DNA from 2 places in the Dactylosporangium maewongense genome. Region 2 is predicted to be linked to the other one. Evidence: riboswitches for the same ligand, from Rfam matches in the RefSeq annotation. Region 2 holds a riboswitch; the other holds the start of a gene.
The links. Region 2 has a riboswitch for glycine ahead of gcvT (glycine cleavage system aminomethyltransferase GcvT). Riboswitches for the same ligand answer to the same signal wherever they lie in the genome.

Region 1: it holds a riboswitch for glycine, as region 2 does, so the genes downstream of both, gcvP (aminomethyl-transferring glycine dehydrogenase) here and gcvT (glycine cleavage system aminomethyltransferase GcvT) in region 2, are expected to answer to the same signal.

The regions. Positions count from the first base shown of each region.
Region 1 is NZ_BAAAQD010000011.1:3,198-10,538, forward strand. It holds gene ABD332_RS26415 (TetR/AcrR family transcriptional regulator) at 1-521, opposite strand, end outside; gene ABD332_RS26420 (peroxiredoxin-like family protein) at 594-1,148, shown strand; gene ABD332_RS26425 (YciI family protein) at 1,267-1,605, shown strand; gene ABD332_RS26430 (hypothetical protein) at 1,714-2,757, shown strand; glycine riboswitch at 2,848-2,942, shown strand; gene gcvP (aminomethyl-transferring glycine dehydrogenase) at 3,019-5,850, shown strand; gene ABD332_RS26440 (DUF5999 family protein) at 5,872-6,081, opposite strand; gene ABD332_RS26445 (chorismate-binding protein) at 6,214-7,341, shown strand, end outside.
Region 2 is NZ_BAAAQD010000010.1:131,399-138,739, forward strand. It holds gene ABD332_RS25165 (L-serine ammonia-lyase) at 455-1,801, opposite strand; gene ABD332_RS25170 (glycine cleavage system protein H) at 1,807-2,199, opposite strand; gene gcvT (glycine cleavage system aminomethyltransferase GcvT) at 2,205-3,266, opposite strand; glycine riboswitch at 3,318-3,423, opposite strand; glycine riboswitch at 3,424-3,517, opposite strand; gene ABD332_RS25180 (RNA polymerase sigma factor) at 3,646-5,673, shown strand; gene ABD332_RS25185 (hypothetical protein) at 5,648-6,001, opposite strand; gene ABD332_RS25190 (hypothetical protein) at 6,017-6,319, shown strand.

The DNA of each region.
Region 1 (7,341 bases), on a different contig from region 2:
ATGTGAGGGAACGCGGCGGGGTCGAGCCCGGCGATGGCCGCCGTGCCGGGGCCGGACAGCGGGCCGAGGTGTTCGAGCTGGATCGCGCCGACGAGGTACGACAGCAGCCCCCGCAGCGCGACGACCCTGCGCTCCGGGTCGGTGACGGTCTCGGCCAGGATGCCGGCCACCGTCTCCGACCAGCGCAGGATGGCGGGTGACCGGTGCCGGTGCGTCATGGTCAGCGGGACGACGGCCGGGTGGGCGCCGACCGCGACGCGGACCCGCTCCACCATGACGGTGACCCGCTCCTGCCAGCCGCCGCCCTCCGGCGGTGCGGGGTCCACGGCGCCGAGCACCAGCTCGACGACGAGGCCTTCGAGCTCCTCGCGGTCGGCGACGTACCGGTACAGGCTCATCGTGCCCATGCCGAGCTGCTGGGCGACGGCGCGCATGGTCAGCCCGGCCGGCCCGTCACGGTCGAGCACCGCGAGCGCCGCCGCGGCGATCTGCGCGGATGTGAGTGATCGCGGTCGAGGCATGGCACTTGACAGCGTACGTCATACGCCTACGCTTGCCCGTAAGAGTACGTTGTACGCTTACGCGGAGGTGTCATGCTCGTCGTCGATTCCCGGCGCCTGCAGGTCGTCGTGGGGGAGCCGGTCGCCGTGCCGGACCCGTCGCTGCTGGTGCACCTGCAGTTCCGCCGCTTCGCCGGCTGCCCGGTCTGCAACCTGCACCTGCGCTCGATCGTCCGCCGCCACGCCGAGATCACCGCGGCCGGCGTCCGTGAGGTCGTCGTGTTCCACTCCACCGCGGCGGCGCTGCGCGAGCACGTGACGGACCTGCCGTTCCCGGTCGTGCCCGACCCGCAGAAGCGCCTGTACCGCGAGTTCGGCGTCGAGTCCTCCCGCCGCGCCCTGCTCGACCCCCGCGTCTGGCCCACGATCCTGCGCGCCGTGGCCCGCAGCACCTGGGCCCTGCTCCGCGGCCGCGAACGCCCGCCGTCGCTCACCCCGGCCGGCGGACGATTCGGCCTCCCGGCCGACTTCCTCATCGCCCCCGACGGCACCGTCCTCGCCGCGAAGTACGGCGAGCACGCCTACGACCAGTGGTCCGTCGACGAGCTCCTGGATCTCGTCGAGCGGCACGGACCCGGCACGCCCTGACCGTGTAGGACTGGCACCGACGGAAATTTGTCGCGGCGGGTTGTCGGATCCGGGGCGGGCCGTTCGTAGGACGGGTGAGCGGCGGCCGGAGGGGCCGCCGGAGGCGAGGAGGAACAGGATGCCGCACTACCTGGTCTCGTTCGACGAGGGGTGGATGAACGTCGCCGAGAAGGACGTGCCCGACGTGACGAAGGCCGCGCAGGAGGTGGCGCAGGACGCCCGCGACGCCGGCGTGTGGGTGTTCGGCGGTGGGGTGCCGGCGCAGCCCGCGACGGTCGTGGCCGCGGACGGTTCGGTCACCGACGGCCCGTTCCCGGAGACCAAGGAGCACATCGGCGGGTTCGCGCTCCTCGAGGTGCCGGACCGGGACGAGGCGGTCCGGTGGGCGGCCAGGTTCGCCGCGGCGTGCCGTTGCACGCAGGAGGTGCGGGAGCTGGCCGCCGGCGCGGCGGACTGACCCGGCACGGCGGCGCTGCGCGGCGATGGTGCGCTGCGGGTCGGACACAGGGTGCGCGTACTGTGCGCGCAGGTCCGTGAGGATCGGGGGCCGACCCGAGGAGGATCATTGAAGCGCAGCGCCGCGCTGGCCGTCGTCGCCGTCTTGGCGGTCAGCGGATGCAGCTCGCCGGGCAAGGGCAGCGCCGCACCCGCCTCGGGGACGCCGAGCGCGACGGGCGCGACGGGCGGGTCCGGCGCCGGCGGCCTGGGCGCCGCGAGCCAGTCCGCGTCCGCGCCGAGCGGGGCGTGCACGATCTTCCCCGCGGACAACGTGTGGCACGCCGACGTGTCGAGGCTGCCGGTGCACCGGGACTCGGCGGCGTGGGTCGGCAGCATCGGGGCGCAGGCGCACGCGCACCCGGACTTCGGCTCGGGGCTCATCGACGGCGCGCCGTTCGGCATCCCGGTCACGATGGTCGGGCAGGGGCAGGCCGGCGTGAAGGTCAGCTTCGAGTACGCGGACGAGAGCGACAAGGGCCCGTACCCGATCCCGCGCAACGCCAAGGTTGAGGGCGGGCCGAACGCCGACGGGGACCGGCACGTCATCGTGCACGACACGGCGGCCTGCAAGGTGTACGAGCTGTACGCCGCGCGCCCGAACGCGGACGGATCGTGGAAGGCCGGCTCCGGGGCGGTGTTCGACCTGCGCCGCAACGACCTGCGCAAGGCCGGCTGGACGTCGGCGGACGCCGCGGGCCTGTCGATCCTGGCCGGGCTGCCGCGCGCCGACGAGGTCACCAAGGGCAGGATCGACCACGCGATCCGGTTCACCGCGCCGCGCACGAGGAACGCGTACGTGTGGCCCGCCCGGCACGCGGCGTCCAGCAGCACCGACGCGAACCTGCCGCCGATGGGTGCCCGGTTCCGGCTGAAGGCGTCCGTCGACATCTCGAAGTTCCCGGCGCAGGCGCGGGTGGTGGCGCAGGCGCTCAAGCAGTACGGCGCCGTCCTCGCCGACAACGGCTCGCCGTGGTTCTTCTCCGGCACGCAGGACGACCGGTGGAGCAACGATCAGCTCAACGCGCTCAAGGGGCTGAAGGGCAGCGACTTCGAGGCGGTGGACGCCAGCCTTCTGATGGTCGACGCGAATTCAGCCCGCTGTAAGCCATGAACCTAGCGTCCTAGGATGCGCTACGCGCTGTGGTGTGGACCACGGGCGCGTGACCATGGTCAAAGAACCGGTAGATTAGGCATCGCCGGCAATACCCGCGCGGGAGAGATCGTCTGAGTTCAGGGCGACGCCGAAGGGGCAAATCCTCCCCGGAACCTCTCAGGCAGAAGGACCGCGACGGGTTGGCACCTCTGGAGGCCACACGACAGAGGGGGAGGGACGTGCGCAGCCCCGACCCCCGGATCCGAAAGAGTGTGGCCAATGACCAGTTTCGCCAGCAGGCACATCGGACCGTCGCCGGACGAGCAGACGACGATGCTGAAGACCGTCGGGTACGACTCCGTCGAGGCGTTGATGACGGCGGCCATCCCCGGCTCGATCCGCTGGCACCAGCCGCTCCAGCTGCCCCTGGCCGCGTCCGAGGCCGAGGTGCTGGGGGAGCTGCGCGCCCTCGCGTCGGCGAACCGGACGCTCGTCAGCATGATCGGCCTCGGCTACTACGGCACGCACACGCCGCCGGTCATCCTGCGCAACGTGCTTGAGGACCCGTCGTGGTACACGGCGTACACGCCGTACCAGCCGGAGATCAGCCAGGGCCGCCTCGAGGCGCTGCTCAACTTCCAGACGGTGATCACGGACCTGACGGGGCTGCCGGTCGCGGGCGCGTCGCTGCTGGACGAGGCGACCGCCGCCGCTGAGGCGATGACCCTGGCGCGGCGCTCGTCGAAGGTCAAGGCCGACGTGTACGTCGTCGACAGCGACGTCCTGCCGCAGACCCTCGCCGTCATCCGGACCAGGGCGGAGCCGCTCGGCATCGACGTCCAGACGGTGGACCTGCGGACCGAGGAGCTGCCAGCGGAGTTCTTCGGCCTGCACCTGCAGTACCCCGGCGCGTCCGGCGCGGTCCGTGACCTGGCGGACATCACCGGGCAGGCGCACGACAAGGGCGCGATCGTCACGTTCGCCGCGGACCTGCTCGCGCTGTGCCTGCTGCAGGAGCCGGCGGCGTTCGGCGCGGACGTCGCGGTCGGCAGCGCGCAGCGGTTCGGCGTGCCGATGGGCTTCGGCGGCCCGCACGCCGGCTACATGTCGGTCCGCAAGGGCCTGGAGCGGACCCTGCCGGGGCGGCTCGTCGGCGTGTCCAAGGACGCGGACGGCGCCCCCGCCTACCGGCTCGCCCTGCAGACCCGTGAGCAGCACATCCGGCGGGAGAAGGCGACCAGCAACATCTGCACCGCGCAGGTGCTCCTCGCGGTCACGGCCAGCATGTACGCCGTCTACCACGGCCCCGACGGGCTGCGGGAGATCGCGTCCCGCACGCACGACATGGCGGTGCGGCTGGCGGCGGGGCTGCGGGCCGGCGGTGTCACCACCGAGCACGAGGCGTTCTTCGACACGGTGACGGCCGTCGTACCGGGGAAGGCGAAGGACGTCGTCGGTGCCGCCGCGGACCGGGGGATCAACCTGCGGCAGGTCGACGCCGACCGGGTCGGCATCGCGTGCGACGAGACGACGACGTTCGGGCACCTGCGTGACGTGCTGGCCGCGTTCGGTCTCGCGCACGTCGACGTGACCGCGCTGGACACGGCGGACGTGGTGCCGGCCGAGCTGCGCCGCACCAGCGACTACCTGAGCCACCCGGTGTTCTCCACGCACCGGTCGGAGACCGCGATGCTGCGGTACCTGAAGCGGCTCTCCGACATGGACTACGCGCTCGACCGGGGGATGATCCCGCTCGGGTCGTGCACGATGAAGCTCAACGCGACCGTGGAGATGGAGCCGATCACCTGGCCGGAGTTCGCCAACGTGCACCCGTTCGCGCCGGCGGCGCAGACGCAGGGCTACCGGAAGCTGATCGGTGACCTGGAGCGGTGGCTGGCGGAGGTCACCGGCTACGACGCGGTGTCGCTGCAGCCGAACGCGGGGTCGCAGGGCGAGCTGGCGGGCCTGCTCGCGATCCGCGCCTACCACCACTCGCGGGGCGACACCGGGCGGGACATGTGCCTGATCCCGTCGAGCGCCCATGGCACGAACGCGGCGAGCGCCGTGATGGCGGGCATGCGGGTCGCGGTGGTGGCGTGTGACGAGTTGGGCAACGTCGACCTCGGTGACCTCGAGGCGAAGATCGAGCTGCACCGGGACCGGCTGGCCGCGATCATGGTGACGTATCCGTCGACGCACGGGGTGTACGAGACGGGGATCTCCGACCTGTGCGCGAAGGTGCACGAGGCGGGCGGCCAGGTGTACGTCGACGGTGCGAACCTCAACGCGCTGCTCGGCTACGCGAAGCCGGGGCAGTTCGGGGCGGACGTGTCGCACCTGAACCTGCACAAGACGTTCTGCATCCCGCACGGCGGCGGCGGCCCGGGTGTCGGTCCGGTCGCGGTCCGTGCCCACCTGGCGCAGTTCCTGCCGTCGCACCCGATCCTGGAGGAGGACGGCGTGGCGGCTCCGGTCGGGCCGGTGTCGGCGGCGCCGTGGGGGTCCGCGGGGATCCTGCCGATCCCGTGGGCGTACCTGCGGGTGATGGGCCCGGACGGGCTGACGAAGGCGACGGCGACGGCGGTCCTCGCGGCGAACTACGTGGCGGCGCGGCTGCGGGAGCACTATCCGGTGCTGTACAGCGGCAGCGAGGGCCTCGTCGCGCACGAGTGCATCCTGGACCTGCGCACGATCACGAAGGCGACCGGTGTGAGCGTGGCGGACGTCGCGAAGCGGCTCATCGACTACGGGTTCCACGCGCCGACGATGTCGTTCCCGGTGTCGGGCACGCTGATGGTGGAGCCGACCGAGAGCGAGGACCTGGCGGAGCTCGACCGGTTCTGTGACGCGATGATCGCGATCCGTGAGGAGATCGACCGGGTGGCGTCCGGGGAGTGGCCGGCGGGGGACAACCCCCTGGCGGGCGCGCCGCACACAGCGGCGGTCGTCACCGCGGACGAGTGGGCGCACGCCTACCCGCGGTCGCTCGCCGCCTACCCGGCCGGCGTGACGGTGGCGAAGTACTGGCCGCCGGTGCGGCGGATCGACGACAGCTACGGCGACCGGAACCTGGTCTGCTCGTGCCCGCCGGCATCAGCCTTCGAGGAGTGAGCGGCTACGGAGCGTGATCGCTCAGGCGGCTTCGACGAGGACGTGCATGGCGGGGCCGCGGTGCGGTTCGATCACGCTGCAGTCAGGAAGTAGCTCTCCGGTGTCCTCGAAGACGATCACTCCGTTGCACAGGAGGCTCCACCCCTGCTCGGGGTGCGAGGCCAGGATCCTGGCTGCTTCGTGGTCGGAGTCGTGGGCCGAGGGGCACGCTGGTTGGTGCTGGCAGAGCATCCGGGGTCTCCGTTTGAGAGGTTCTGGTGGGGCCTGTGGGGTTGTTCACATGACCAGTGATGCACGCTACTACGGCCAACGACACGAATCCGCACATGTGACGGCACAACTTGGGGATAATCCGCCATTCGTATGAGCCCATTAGGACCGGTCGTCGGGTATTGGCCCGGGACGGTGGATCTGCACCCTCCCGGGTCGGAACCGGCGTGCCGGCCGCACGTTTGGGAGCGTTCCCGGCTGGAGTGGCGTTCCCGCGACGGCGGTGACCCTCTGCAACTGCTGGAAGCGTTCCTCGTCGACGCCGGATTGCCCGTCTCCGACGTGTCACGGTCACGGACGGTGACGGACGGGGTGTGTGGCGCGGCGGTGCTCCTGGCGCCGCCGTCGGCCGTGGCGTCGCCGGCGCCGGGCGTGCCGGACCTCGTCGCGGTCGTCTACGCCCACACCCCGCCGCCGTACGCGTTCGCGGGGCCGGCCGTGCCCCGCGACGGCCGGGTGGGCCCGTGGACGCCGAGCTGGACCCCGGGGGAGCACGCCGCCGCGGTCGAGGCGGTCCGGGCGGCGATCGCCCGCGGCGACGTCTACCAGGCCAACGTCGTCGGCCACGCGAGCGCCCCGTTCGCCGGCGACCCCCGCGCCGCCCTCGCCAGGGTCGCGGCGCTGCCGGGTGCCCGCTACGGCGGGGTGCTGTCCGGCGCGGACGGCGGCTGGTGGGTGGCGTGCGCGTCGCCGGAGACGCTCGTCGAGGTCGCCGGCGGCCGCGCGGTGACCCGCCCGATCAAGGGGACCCGCCCGGCGACCGCGCAGGGCCGCGCGGAGCTGCTCGCGTCGGCGAAGGAACGCGCCGAGCACGTCATGATCGTCGACCTGGAGCGCAACGACCTGGGCCGGGTCGCCCGGACCGGCAGCGTCCGCGTCGACGAGCTGTTCGCGATCCGCCGCTGGTCGCGGCTGTGGCAGGCGGAGTCGACGGTCAGCGCCGACCTGGCGCCCGGCGTCGGCCTCGCCGGGCTGCTGGGTGCGGTGTGGCCGGGTGGCTCGGTGACCGGCGCGCCGAAGCTGGCCGCGATCGAGGTCGTCAGCGCGCTGGAGCCGGTCGGGCGCGGCCCGAGCATGGGCGCCGCCGGCTGGATCGGCCACGGCGCCGACGGCAGCCTCCGCGTCGACCTGGGGCTGACGATCCGCACCGTCGCCGTCGCCGACGGTCTCGCGCACGTGTGGGCGGGTGGCGGCATCGTCTGGGACAGCGACCCGGCCGCC
Region 2 (7,341 bases):
CAATGCCCTGGTTTGCGGTATCAATCCAATAGACGTTGCGCGATCTACCCCCCAAGCGATCACTGAAACCGGAGCGGATCGCGCAGCGTCGATCGCGAAAAGGGGCTATTCAGGGCATTGACCAACGTCGGTGGGAGGGTTGCGCGGCGCGCCAGCCCGAACAGTTGGAGCGGCGGGGCGGGGACGCGTAGCGGGGCGAGCGGGCAAGGCAGCGCGAGGGGCAAGGACGGAGCGAGGATGCGTAGGCAGCGCGAGGGGCAAGGACAGAGCGAAAGAGGTGCAGGCAGAACGAGGGCAACGACAGGCGAGAACACGAGGAGGGGCCGGGATGGTGCGCGCACGCGCAATTCCAGCCACGCGCGCCGCGCGGGCTGTGCGCCGCTCGCGGCGCATTGGGGTGCGGGTGAGAATCCCCGCCGGGCCCCGCCGCGTCAGCGGTGGGGGGAATTACAGCTCAGCACTCGATGACGGTGACGGCCAGGCCGCCGCGGGCGGTTTCCTTGTACTTCACTGACATGTCGCGGCCGGTGTCGCGCATGGTGCGGATCGCCTTGTCGAGGGTGACCTTGTGGCTGCCGTCGCCGTTCAGGGCGAGACGGGCGGCGTTGATGGCCTTCACGCTGGCGATGGCGTTGCGTTCGATGCAGGGGATCTGGACGAGGCCGCCCACCGGGTCGCAGGTGAGGCCCAGGTTGTGCTCCAGGCCGATCTCGGCCGCGTTCTCCACCTGGGCGGGGGTGCCGCCGAGGACCTCGCACAGGCCGGCGGCGGCCATCGCGCACGCCGAGCCCACCTCGCCCTGGCAGCCCACCTCCGCGCCGGAGATGGAGGCGTTGCCCTTGATGAGGATGCCGATGGCGGCGGCGGTGAGGAGGAAGCGGGCGACGCCGTCGTCGGTGGCGCCGGGGACGAAGCGCGTGTAGTAGTGCAGGACGGCGGGGATGATGCCGGCGGCGCCGTTGGTCGGGGCGGTGACGATGCGGCCGCCGGAGGCGTTCTCCTCGTTGACGGCGAGGGCGTAGAGGTTCACCCAGTCGAGGACCTTCAGCGGGTCGGCGCCGTCGGCGGAGGCCTTCAGGTCGCGGTACAGTGCCGGCGCCCGCCGCGGCACGCGCAGCCCGCCGGGCAGGACGCCGTCGCGGGAGCAGCCACGGTCGACGCACGCCTGCATGACGGACCACAGGTGCAGCAGCCCGGCCCGGGTCTCGGCGTCGGGGCGCCAGGCGCGTTCGTTGGCGTACATGACGGCGCTCACCGGCAGGTCCAGCGAGGCGCACAGGGCCAGCAGCTCGCCGCCGGTCGCGAACGGATGCGGCAGCCGCGTGGTGTCGGGCACGATGCCGGTGTCGCCGACCACGAAACCGCCGCCGACGGAGAAGTACGTCCGCTCGAGCAGCGGCGCGCCGTCGGCGGAGAAGGCGGCGAACCGCATGCCGTTCGGGTGCTCGGGCAGCGACTTGCGCCGGTGCAGGACGACGTCGTCGTCGACGGAGAACGCGACGGCACGGCCGGTGGCGAGGCGGAGCAGGCCGGTGCGGCGGACGTCGTCGACGCGTTCGTCGGCGGTGTCGGTGTCGACGGTCGCCGGGTCCTCCCCGAGCAGGCCGAGGACGACGGCCTTCGCGGAGCCGTGGCCGTGGCCGGTGGCGCCGAGCGAGCCGAAGAGCTCCGCCCGCACCCGGGCGACCGGCAGCCCGTCCAGCGCCGACGCGAAGCGGCGGGCGGCGCGCATCGGGCCGACGGTGTGCGACGACGACGGGCCGATGCCGACGGAGTACAGGTCGAACGCGCTCAGCGCCAACGGGCTCACCCGACCAGGGCGGCGTAGGCGGCGGCGTCGAGCAGCTCGGGGGCGGCGCCCGTGAGGCGGAGCGTGAAGAGCCAGCCGCGCCGGTACGGGTCGTCGTTGACCGCTCCCGGTTCGGTGGCGATGAGCGGGTTGACCGAGACGACGACGCCGTCGGCGGGCGCGACGAGGTCGCTGACGGACTTCGTCGACTCGATCTCCCCGCACGGCTCGCCGGCGGTGACCAGCGTGCCGACCTCGGGCAGCTGCACGTAGACGATGTCGCCGAGCGCGGACGCGGCGAACGCGGTGATGCCGACGACGCCGTCGGAGAACCACTCGTGGTCACGCGTGTAGGACAGGTGCGACGGGATCGCGGACATGGCGCTCATCTCCGGCTGGTTCGACGACATGACGTTCACTTCGGCGGTGCGACGTAGAAGGGCAGTTGCACGACGGTGGCGTCGACGCTCGCGCCGCGGACGTCGACGGCGAGCCGGGTCCCGGGCTCGGCGAGGGCGGGCGGCACGTACGCCATCGCGACGGGATGGCCGAGGGTCGGCGACAGCGCGCCGCTGGTGACGGTGCCGGCCATCGCGCCGGTCGCCGGGTCGAGCACCTGGTAGCCGGCGCGCGGCGCCCGTCGGGATCCGGTGACGAGCCCGGCCAGGACCTCGACCGGCGCCGAGTCGCGCTGGCGGCGCAGGGCGGCGGCGCCGACGAAGTCGCGTTTGGAGAAGTCGACGAGGCGGGCGAGGCCGGCCTGCAGCGGGGTCCGCCGGACGGACAGCTCGTGCCCGTACAGCGCCATCCCCGCCTCGAGGCGCAGCGTGTCGCGGCAGGCCAGCCCCGCCGGCGTCGGGCCGCGGTCGAGCAGCGCCCGCCACACGGCGACGGCGTCATCCGGGCGGCAGTAGACCTCGAAGCCGTCCTCGCCGGTGTACCCGGTCCGCGCCAGCAGCACGTCCCGCCCGGCGAGCGGGAACGGGCGGATCGCGTAGTACCGCAGCGGCCCCGGGTCGAGGATCGACGCCGCCGAAGGCCCCTGCACGGCGATCAGCGCCCAGTCGGCGGACGTGTCGCGGACGGTGACGTGGAAACCGTCGGCGTGCTCGCGGAGCATCGCGAAGACGACGGCGGTGTTGGCGGCGTTCGCGACCACCAGGTAGCGCCGGTCCGCGAGGCGGTAGACGACGAGGTCGTCGAGGACCCCGCCGGTGTCGTGGCACAGCATCGTGTACCGGGCGCGCCCCACCTCGATCGCCGACAGCCTGCCGACGAGCGCGTAGTCGAGGAACCGGCCCGCGTCGGCGCCGGTGACCTCGAGCTGGCCCATGTGCGACAGGTCGAACAACCCGGCGGCGCGCCGCACCGCGTGGTGCTCGGCGAGGTCCCCCTGGTAGCGCAGCGGCATGCGCCAGCCGGCGAAGGAGGTGAAGGTGGCGCCGAGATCGCGGTGCACGTCGAAGAGCGGTGTCACGGAGGCTCCCTGGGTCCGGATGCCGTCGCGGACGGCACCCCTGCTGGGTGACCTCCCCGCTCTGTCATCGGAGCCTGAGAGCTTCGCCGCCCGCGACGAGCGGGACGGTTTGCACCGTGGGCGCAGGACACGGATCGTCCTGACTTTCCAGAGTCGCCTGACCGCGGCGGTACCGATGCCTGAGAGATTCTGGGGAGAACGTTGCTCCTTCGGCGCCTCGGACTGACCGAGGGCTCTCCCGTCGCGGGTCGTGCAGCGCGATATGCGGTTGTGGTCAGGACCGTAAGTCCCGCCGCACCGCCCCGTCAAGCCCGGAAAGTGTTATGACACGAGACCGGAGGGGGTCCGCCAGAGGGTGAACGAACAGACGGGAACGACAGTGGCACAGTCCGACGAGGTCCTCGTGGCGGCGGCCCGCGACGGTGACCGGGCCGCCGTGGAGGCCCTCGCCGCGCGCTACCTGCCGCTGGTCTACTCCGTCGTCGGCCGCGGCGCCGACCGGGACCTCGACGTCGACGACATCGTCCAGGACGCGATGGTCCGCGTCGTGACGGGGGTTTCGACGGTACGGCACGCCGGGCGTTTCCGGTCGTGGGTGGTGACGATCGCCCTGCGGCAGCTCGCCGACGCCCGCGCGGAGGCCCGCCGGGCCAGGCTGACCCGCGGCGAGGACCAGCCGGACGGCCTGCCCGACACCGCCGACCCGTCGGCGGACTTCGTCGGCCTCGCCGTGCTGCGGCAGGTCCTGGACGTCGAGCAGCGGGGGATCGCGGAGGCGGCCCGCTGGCTGGACCCGGCGCACCGCACGGTGCTGTCGCTGTGGTGGCTGGAGGCCGGCGGTCACCTGGCCCGCGCCGAGGTCGCCGACGCCCTCGACCTGCCGGCCGCGCACGCCGGGGTGCGGGTGCAGCGGATGCGCGAGCAGCTCGACGTGGCCCGTTCGGTGGTCCGCGCCCTGGACGCGTCGCCCGGCTGCCCGGCGCTGCGCGAGGTCGTGGCCGGCTGGGACGGCGAGCCGGACCCGTTGTGGCGCAAGCGGATCGCCCGGCACGTCCGCGACTGTCCACAGTGCACGGAGCGGTCCCGCCGGCTCCCGGCGGCGGAGGGCCTCCTCGCCGGCCTGCCGCTCCTGGCGCCCCCACCGAAGGCGGCCGCCGGCGGGTGGGCGCTCAAGGCCTTCGCGCTGGCCGGCGGGGCCGCGGCCCTGGCGCTCGCGCTCGTGATCGGCGTGACGGTGTGGCGGCAGCCCGACGAGCCGCGGCGGGAGGTGCCGGCCGCCCGGCCGCCCGCGACCGCCCAGGCGCCCGCGCCGTCCTCGCCCGCAGCTTCCCCGGCCGCACCGTCCCCGTCCGTGCCGCCGTTCTTCGCCACCGTGCCCGCGGTGCCGGAGGTGGCCGAGTTCGCGCCCGCGGGTGCGGTGCGGCAACAGCAGCGGGTGGCGGGCCGCGACAACGGGCAGAGCACCCGGTACGGCGACCGGTCCGTCTGGATCTTCGACGACACCACGCTCAAGGACCCGTTCGGCTTCCTGTCCAACAGCGGCGCCGCCACGAAGGACCTCGACGCGTCCGACGGCATCGACCTCACCTCCGGCAGCCCCGTCGCCGTCGACGCGTCGAAGCCGCCGGTCGAGCTGATCGTCCGTAGCGGGGCCGAGCTGGAGTATGAGCGGACCCACCCGGCCCGGTTCGCGTTCTGGCCCGGTCCTGTCGTCGCGGACCCCGCCCGCGGCCGGATCCTCGTGTTCTACGGCAAGCTGTGCCGCGCCGCCGACCCGTGCACCGGCCCCATCGGCAAGGGCCTCGGCACCGGCATCGCCGCGATCGACATGGGCACCGGCGCCGTCACCCGCCTCACCGCCGTCAACGGCCCCGCGGTCACCAGCCTCGAAGGCACCGACCCGACGATGTTCTTCCCCGACGGCGCGGGGTTCAGCTCCGCCGCCGTCACCGTCGGCGACGTGCTCTACGCGTACGGCGTCTGCACGTACCAAGGCTGCAAACTCGGCAAGGTCGGCCTCGCCGACGTGACGGACCGTCGCAAGTGGACGTTCTGGACGGGCGGCGGCTGGACGGCCGACCCCGCGGCCGGGGCGTTCACGATCGCCGCCGGCGCGGCCGGGCAGACCGTCCTCTACGCCCCGGCGCTGAAGGCGTGGATCAACACGTTCATGCCGAACGGCAGCAACGACGTCATGTTCCAGGTCGGCGGCGCCCTGTTCGGCCCGTGGTCGAAGCCGGTGAAGGCGGCGCCCGTCCCGGCGGGCGGCGACGCGGCCAACTACGCGCTGTTCGCGCATCCGGAGTACGCCCGCCAGGACGGTCTCGTGCAGTACCTGACCTACTTCAACCCCGCGAGCGGGGAGCAGCGGATCGCCCGCATCAGGTTCCAGCCGGGCCGAACGTGAGCCTGATGAGGCGCTGTTCGCCGCTGTCTGGGTGGAAGTACGACAGGTACTGGACGAGCCCGTCACGCCGCGCGTACTCGGGGTGGCCGAACAGCGCGTAGTCGGTGGCCTTCCCGCCGGCGGTCGTCATCGCCTTCACCGGCTTCGACCAGGGCCCGAACTGCACCTTGTTCGCCTGCTCGTACGCCTTCTCCGCGGCGGACCTCGGGATCAGCTCCACCGGCGCCTTCGACGCGTCGACGGTGACCGGGTTGTTCGACGTGAGGTCGATGCCGTCTCCGCGTCGAGGTCCTTCGTGGCCGCGCCGCTGTTGGACAGGAAACCCCACGGCTCCTTGAGCGTCGTGTCGTCGAAGATCCAGACGGACCGGTCGCCGTACCGGGTGCTCTGCCCGTTGTCGCGGCCCGCCACCCGCTGCTGCTGCCGTACCGCACCCACCGCCACGGCCTCGCTCACCTCCGGCACCGCGGGCACGGCGGCGAAGAACGGCGGCGGTGCGTTCCCCGCGGCCGCCGTCGCCGGCGCACCCCCGGACGCCCCGCGCGACGCCGCGGCGGTGCTGGACGGACTGTTCGACGGTGCGGCGCCCCCGGCGCCGGCCCCAGCGCCGCCCCCGGCGCCGGCGGACGGAGCCGTGCCGGTCTGACTCCGGCCCTGGGTCTGGGTCTGGCCCTGGGGTTCGCACCCCGACCCGGCGAGCAGCACGACGGCCGCAACCCCGGCCGCGGACAGATGGCGCAGGTTCACTTCATCCCCTTCGGTTCGATGGTCCGGATCCACAGACCCGCGCGCCCTACGACCCGTAACACTTTTTCCTCCGCACCACCCACGACACCGCCACCCCTCGCCGCGCAGGGACGTCCATTCCGGGATCGACCTCGTTGGTCGGTCTGGCGTGTCCCCGCGCGTCACCCTCGCGCAGACGTTGGTCAATGCCCGGAGATGTCCATGTCCGAGGTCGACTTTGCTGGTCGGTCCGGTGTGTCCCCTCGCGCGTCACCCTCGCGCAGACGTTGGTCAATGCCCGGAGATGTCCGATCTCCGAGATCGACGCTGTGCGATCTACCCCTCAATTGGAGATCATCTTGGGGGTGGATCGCGCAATGTCTATTGCGCAAAAGCCGCAAACGCGGGCATTGACCAATGTCTGTGTTGGGGCGCGGGGGAGGTTGGGCGGGTGGAGTGGGGTTGCTGTGAGGGAGTTGCGGGCGTCGGTGGGGGTGCCGGTATTGGTGAGCGCGGCGCGCAGGTCGGGGCGGTGGTGCAGCGGTTGCGGATCCGGGGCGTGGGCGGCTGGGCCTGAGTTGACGTCGGGGGCGTGTGGGGTGGCCGGGCCTGGGTTGCGGCTGACGCTGGGGTGTGGGGGCCGCCGGGCTGAGGTTGGGGGTGTGTGGGTGGCTGAACTTTGGTTGCGGCTGAGGTTGGGGCGCTGGGCGGTGGTGCGAGAGCTGTGGATCGAGCGACTGGCCCGCTCTGGGGGAATTGGGCCGGCTGGGCGGGGGAAGCGGCGCAGGCTGGACGGCGGTGTGCGTCGCGTTGCGTGACGACCTGGCTGACGAGGGCTGCGTCCGGAGACCTCGCCGCGTCCGGCTGTCCGGCCGCGGCCTTGTCAGGGCAGTGTGCGGGTCGCCGGTGCCCGGGGGTTCTGATGGGCCTGCGGTCGGGTTT